DNA from 3 places in the Pseudomonas sp. RT6P73 genome. Region 3 is predicted to be linked to each of the others. Evidence: predicted binding sites of a transcription regulator. Region 3 holds the regulator's gene; each other region holds the start of a gene.
What was found. Region 3 encodes FliA, which starts transcription of late flagellar genes. Its sites were predicted from a motif close to CTAAAGTTTNNNNNNNNNNNGCCGNTAA; they were not measured.
Positions count from the first base shown of each region.

Region 1: the regulator FliA is predicted to act here: its motif matches at 1,299-1,326, upstream of ACYZT6_RS21940 (chemotaxis protein CheW).
Region 2: the regulator FliA is predicted to act here: its motif matches at 860-887, upstream of ACYZT6_RS21065 (flagellar protein MotY).

Region 1 is NZ_JBUBUV010000002.1:4,711,923-4,714,120, reverse strand. Features, by position in the region: gene ACYZT6_RS21945 (GNAT family N-acetyltransferase) at 1-304, opposite strand, end outside; gene ACYZT6_RS21940 (chemotaxis protein CheW) at 332-1,234, opposite strand; gene norR (nitric oxide reductase transcriptional regulator NorR) at 1,528-2,198, opposite strand, start outside.
Region 2 is NZ_JBUBUV010000002.1:4,517,155-4,519,352, forward strand. Features, by position in the region: gene ACYZT6_RS21065 (flagellar protein MotY) at 1-796, opposite strand, end outside; gene pyrC (dihydroorotase) at 954-2,000, shown strand; gene rnt (ribonuclease T) at 1,997-2,198, shown strand, end outside.
Region 3 is NZ_JBUBUV010000002.1:1,286,684-1,288,881, reverse strand. Features, by position in the region: gene ACYZT6_RS06350 (protein phosphatase CheZ) at 1-171, opposite strand, end outside; gene ACYZT6_RS06345 (chemotaxis response regulator CheY) at 194-565, opposite strand; gene fliA (RNA polymerase sigma factor FliA) at 733-1,473, opposite strand; gene fleN (flagellar synthesis regulator FleN) at 1,470-2,198, opposite strand, start outside.

The DNA.
Region 1 (2,198 bases), 3.4 Mb from region 3:
ACCCAAGGCCCTGAGCCCGAGAATGCACCACCAGGTTCTTGATGTACGCGCTGGTCCAGCACTGGCATACACCCACGATACCTTCGGCATCCAGCGCAATAAAACACAGGCTCGGATCGTATTCAGGATCGGTCTCGAACCGCTGTTGCCAGACATCCAGTGCCGGCACACGACCACCACCTTCCCGATAACCCAGTTCCATCAAACGATGAACAGCTTCAGCCAGCTCGGGGCGGTATTGGACGAGGTCTATTCCCTGAGGCCAAGTGATCGCAGGCACAACCTCCGCGAGGTTACGCCGCATCAAAAAGCAAAATGCCTCGGCCAAGACTCAGTGACCTTGTTCGGCGACGGCTTTGGCCGCCTCGATCAGGCATCGGGTCAGTTCCGGTGAGGAGAACTTGGTCAGCACCGCGTTGGCCCCGGCCAGGCGCGCTTTCTCGCTGTTCATCGCACTGTCCAGAGACGTGTGCAGCAGCACATAAAGGTGCGAGAAGTCTGGCGTCTCGCGCAGGGTGCGGGTGAAGGCATAGCCGTCCATCTCCGACATTTCGATGTCCGAGACGATCAGGTTGATCTGCTGCGCCGTGCCTTGCAGGTCCAGCAGACAGTCGATGGCTTCTTTGGCGCTGCGGGCGGTGTGGCATTGCAGGCCGAGGTTGCGCAGGGTGTGCACCGATTGCTGCAGCGCGACCTGGCTGTCGTCGACCACCAGAATCCGCGCGTTGCCCAGCACTTCGGCGTCTTCCATGCTCAGTTCGGTTGGGGCCGTTTCGATCTGCGCCGGGGCGATGCCGTGGATGACCTTTTCGATGTCCAGCACTTGCACCAGGGTGCCGTCGACCGAGGTCACGCCGGTGATGTACGAGCGCACGCCGCCGGAGCCGAAGGGCGGCGGGCGGATGTCGGTGGTCAGGCAGTGGACGATCTTGCTCACGGCCTGAACGTGCAGGCCCTGCTTGGAGCGGCTGACGTCGGTGACGATCAGGCAGCCACCGTTCGGGTCTTCCAACGGCCGCTCGCCAATGGCGCGGCTGAGGTCGATCACCGACAGCGAGGCACCGCGCAGGGTGGCGATGCCTTTGACGTGGGGGTGCGACTCCGGCAGCTTGGTTAGCGGCGGGCAGGGGATGATTTCGCTGACTTTCAGCAGGTTGATTGCCATCAGCTTGCCGCTGCGCAAGGTAAACAGCAGAAGCGAAAGTGAGTCTGCGCGGGCTTTTGTGGTGGACATAAAAACCTTCTGTGGAAAAAGGTGATGGGCGAGTAAAAAGTCGCCAAAAGCTATCGATGCCGGGTTATCGACTTGTTGGGGGCAGGCTTTAGGGACATTCCCCGTCCATTGGTCCAATACGGAATTTTGTGGCAAAACACACAACCTGTGGCGAGGGGGTTTACCCCCGTTGGAGTGCGAAGCGCTCCTCGCTTTTTTCCGATAGAACCACATCGTCAGTTTTACGACCGCTTCGCGGCCGAACGGGGGTAAACCCCCTCGCCACAGGGATTGTGCAAGCCTTAATGATTGCGCTATTTCATCCCTAATCGCTTGGCCATCCGCCCAAGATTCGCCCGGTCCAGGCCTAACTCGCGTGCCGCGCTCGCCCAGTTGTCGTGATGCCGTTCCAGGCAAGCGCTGATCAATTGTCGCTGATAATTTTCGGTGGCCTCGCGCAAATCTCCCGCGACCAACGCGACGGGGCTGGCAGCCGGTTGCTCGGTGGCGGCGATTTCAACGCTGCCAGTGGGCAAGTCCAGATCCGCCGCACTCAAACTGAGAATCTTCGGCCGTTCCTTGCAATTACCCAGCGCCTTCAACGCGCTGCGACCAATCAAATGCTCCAGCTCCCGCACATTCCCCGGCCAACCATACGCCAGCAATGCCGCCTGTGCGTCGCTGTTCAATCGCAGGCTGTTAAGGCCCATCCGCGAGCGGTTCTGTTCCAGGAAGTAACCGCTGAGCAGCAACACGTCCCGCCCGCGATCACGCAGAGCCGGCACCAACAGCGGGTAAACACTCAGGCGATGATAGAAGTCGGCGCGGTAGCGGCCGCTGCGCACTTCTTCGGCCAGGTCACGGTTGGTCGCTGCGATCAGGCGCACGTCCACCTGATGCTCTTTATCCGAGCCCAAGCGCTGCAACTGACCGCTTTGCAGCACCCGCAACAACTTGGCTTGCACGGTCAGCGACAACTCACCGA
Region 2 (2,198 bases), 3.2 Mb from region 3:
CGTTGGTGTTTGGTGCCACAGGGTATCGTTCACCGTGGAAACGCATGGTGATCTGCGATTCCTGAATGCCATTGGCCTTGAAAAAGTCCATCACCGCCAACGCCCGGCGGCGTGACAGCTCGCGGTTGGTCAGGCGATTGCCGCTGTTGTCCGAGTGCCCGTCGAGCTCGATGTGATTGACCGTCGGATCCGCCTTCATGAACTCCAGCATCACCTGCAACTGCACCTTGGCTTGCGGATCGAGATCGACGCCTTCACCCGGGAAGCCGATCTCGGACTGTTTGACCTGCTCGAAATTCTTCGGCAGCAGTTTCGCAACGCAACCCTGATAGTCGTTGAAGGCCTTGCTGAACTTGACCGGCAACAGGCGCACTTCAGACACGCGGCCATCGCCTGAGGAATGCCGAATGACCGGACTGCGGCCGTCCATCAGCCCGCTGATCAGGCGCCCGGCCTGAACTTGCGAACTGTTGAACAACACGCTGCCGCTGCCGATTCGCACCGAGCCCAGGTTGATGTCGCCACGTCCCGGCTGCCACGGCGCAGCGGCCGCCAGCAGGGTCGCGGACCCGCCGCCGATCATCGCGTTGTAGGCTTTCAGACGAAACGTCGCCTGCTCGCCGGCACGGCGCACGAATTCACCCGAACCGAAATCGGTAATCGGTTGAGTCAGGCGGCACTCGAACTTGTCACCTTCGACCGTCCACTCGATGCTCTCCAGACGTGTCTGGAAAGTGAGCGCCATCGCAGGGAGGCTGGCAAACACACTGAGCAAGGCTAAATAACGCTGGCGCACGGGAGGCTCCACTGGCTTCTACAACAAAAAGACCGACACACATATTTACGGCATACCTGTTGGATATCGGAAGGTTCCTGCAAAACTTGATAGCGAGTGCCTGAGAGAGTCTTTTCCGGTAGCATTCCCCTCAGTTTGACCCGCCTGGAATCCCCTCATGTCCGACCGCCTGACCCTGCTGCGTCCCGACGACTGGCATATTCATCTTCGCGATGGTGCTGTGTTGACCAATACCGTTGCGGATGTCGCGCGCACCTTTGGTCGCGCCATCATCATGCCCAACCTGGTACCTCCGGTGCGTAACGCCGCTGAAGCCGACGGCTATCGCCAGCGGATTCTCGCTGCACGCCCGGCCGGCAGTCGTTTCGAACCGTTGATGGTGCTGTACCTGACCGACCGTACCCAGCCCGAAGAAATTCGTGAGGCCAAGGCCAGCGGTTTCGTTTACGCCGCCAAGCTGTACCCGGCCGGCGCAACCACCAACTCGGACTCTGGCGTCACCAGTATCGACAAGATCTTCCCTGCACTCGAGGCCATGGCCGAAGTCGGGATGCCCTTGCTGATTCACGGTGAAGTCACCCGTGGCGATGTCGATGTGTTCGACCGCGAAAAGCTCTTCATCGATGAGCACATGCGTCGTGTGGTCGAGCGTTTCCCGACGCTCAAAGTGGTGTTCGAACACATCACCACCGCGGACGCCGTGCAGTTCGTCAACGAGGCTTCGGCCAACGTTGGCGCGACCATCACCGCGCATCACCTGCTGTACAACCGCAATCACATGCTGGTGGGCGGGATTCGGCCGCACTTCTATTGCCTGCCGATCCTCAAGCGCAATACCCACCAGGAAGCCCTGCTCGACGCCGCCACCAGTGGCAGCGACAAGTTCTTCCTCGGCACCGATTCGGCGCCGCATGCCCAGCACGCCAAAGAAGCGGCCTGCGGCTGTGCCGGTTGCTACACCGCTTACGCGGCGATCGAGATGTACGCCGAAGCCTTCGAACAACGCAACGCGCTGGACAAGCTCGAAGCGTTCGCCAGCCTCAACGGCCCGCGCTTCTATGGCCTGCCGGTGAACACCGATCGCATCACCCTGGTCCGCGATGAGTGGACCGCCCCAACCAGCCTGCCATTTGGCGAGCTGACCGTAATCCCGCTGCGCGCCGGTGAAAAACTGCGCTGGCGCCTGCTGGAGGAACACGCGTGAGTGAAGACCATTTCGACGACGAACAGGACGGTCAAGGCGGCGGAGGTGGCTCGCGCCACCCGATGGCCGCTCGCTTCCGTGGGTACCTGCCAGTTGTTGTCGACGTTGAAACCGGTGGTTTCAACTCTGCCACTGACGCCTTGCTGGAAATCGCCGCGACCACTATCGCCATGGATGAAAAAGGGTTTGTGTATCCCG
Region 3 (2,198 bases):
AGTGAGCTTGCCCACTTCCTGATACAGGCCGCGGTCACGGGTCTGATTGAGCTCATGGATCAGTTGCACAGCGTCGCCGAACCTGCCTTTTTCAAGGCTTTCGACCAGTTCGACCGCGTGTTTTTTCAGGGTCGATTCAAAATCGCCCAGTGAAGATTCTTTATGCTCCATAGCTCCCCCGTGGCGCAGTGGATCAACCGATGCGTTCGAAAATCTTCTCGATTTTTTCTTTCAACGCCTGGGCCGTGAAGGGTTTGACCACATAGCCGTTAACACCGGCCTGGGCCGCTTCGATGATCTGCTCGCGCTTGGCTTCAGCGGTCACCATCAACACCGGCAGGTGTTTGAGCTTTTCATCGGCGCGCACGTGGCGCAGCAGATCGATACCGGTCATGCCAGGCATGTTCCAGTCCGTTACCAGAAAGTCGATGCTCCCGCTGTTGAGAACCGGAATGGCAGTAGTGCCATCGTCGGCCTCGACCGTGTTGGTGAACCCAAGGTCACGCAACAGGTTTTTTATGATCCGCCGCATCGTTGAGAAGTCATCAACGATGAGGATTTTCATGTTCTTGTCCAATTCGACCTCCAAGCAGTCTTAAACGCGCCCAGCACCTGGACGCGCCATTTCAATCAATCCGGCAATGCACTCGATGACTGTCTGGAGCACAACAGATCGCGACCGGTGCAGTTCAACACCACACCGGCCTCGTTCGCAGTGTCCCCACACTGCCTTCAGCGCGCTCGCCACTCCCCCAAACGCCCCCGCAAACGGGCCGCGCACTGGCTGTGTAACTGGCTGACCCGAGATTCGCTGACCCCCAGGACCTCACCGATTTCCTTGAGGTTCAGCTCTTCGTCGTAGTACAGCGCCAACACCAGTCGCTCACGCTCCGGCAAATTGGCAATCGCGTCCGCCAGCGCTGCCTGGAAGCGTTCATCTTCCAGATCGCGTGACGGCTCGAGATGAGCACTCGCGCCATCCTCGTGCAGCCCTTCGTGTTCGCCGTCCTGCAACAGATCGTCGAAACTGAATAACCGGCTGCCCAGGGTGTCGTTCAAAATCCCGTAATAATCGTCGAGACTCAATTGGAGTTCGGCCGCAACCTCATGATCTTTAGCGTCACGACCGGTTTTAGCTTCAATCGAGCGAATTGCGTCGCTGACCATACGGGTATTGCGGTGAACCGAACGTGGCGCCCAGTCCCCCTTGCGTACTTCATCGAGCATCGCGCCACGGATTCGAATGCCCGCGTACGTCTCGAAACTCGCGCCTTTGCTGGCGTCATATTTGGTCGATACTTCAAGCAGGCCGATCATCCCGGCCTGGATCAGGTCTTCAACCTGAACACTGGCTGGCAGACGGGCCAGCAAGTGGTAAGCAATGCGTTTGACCAGTGGCGCGTAACGCTCGATCAGCTCGTACTGCGCGTCACGTGCCGACTTCTTGTAGAGGTTGTAGCCACTGGCTGTCATAGGACGGGTCCTGCGGTCTGTTGCACGAGGCGCTCGACGAAAAACTCCAGGTGCCCACGCGGGTTGGCAGGCAGCGGCCAAGTGTCGACCTTCTGCGCGATCGCCTTGAACGCCAGGGCGCACTTGGAACGCGGGAACGCTTCGTAGACTGCACGCTGCTTCTGCACGGCCTTGCGCACGCTTTCGTCGTAAGGCACCGCACCGACGTATTGTAGGGCGACGTCGAGGAAGCGATCAGTGACCTTGGTCAACTTGGCGAACAGGTTGCGACCTTCCTGCGGGCTCTGGGCCATGTTCGCCAGGACGCGGAAGCGGTTCATGCCGTAGTCGCGGTTCAGCAGTTTGATCAGCGCGTAGGCATCCGTGATCGAGGTCGGCTCGTCGCACACCACCAGCAAGACTTCTTGCGCTGCGCGAACGAAACTGACTACCGAGTCACCAATACCCGCAGCGGTGTCGATCACCAATACGTCAAGGTTGTCGCCGATATCGCTGAACGCCTGGATCAGGCCGGCGTGTTGAGCCGGGCTCAGATGAACCATGCTCTGCGTGCCGGACGCGGCCGGGACGATGCGAATACCGCCGGGCCCCTGCAACAGAACGTCGCGCAGCTCACAGCGGCCTTCGATCACGTCGGCCAGGGTACGTTTGGGTGTCAGCCCCAACAGGACGTCGACGTTCGCCAGCCCCAGATCGGCGTCCAGCAGCATGACGCGCCGGCCGAG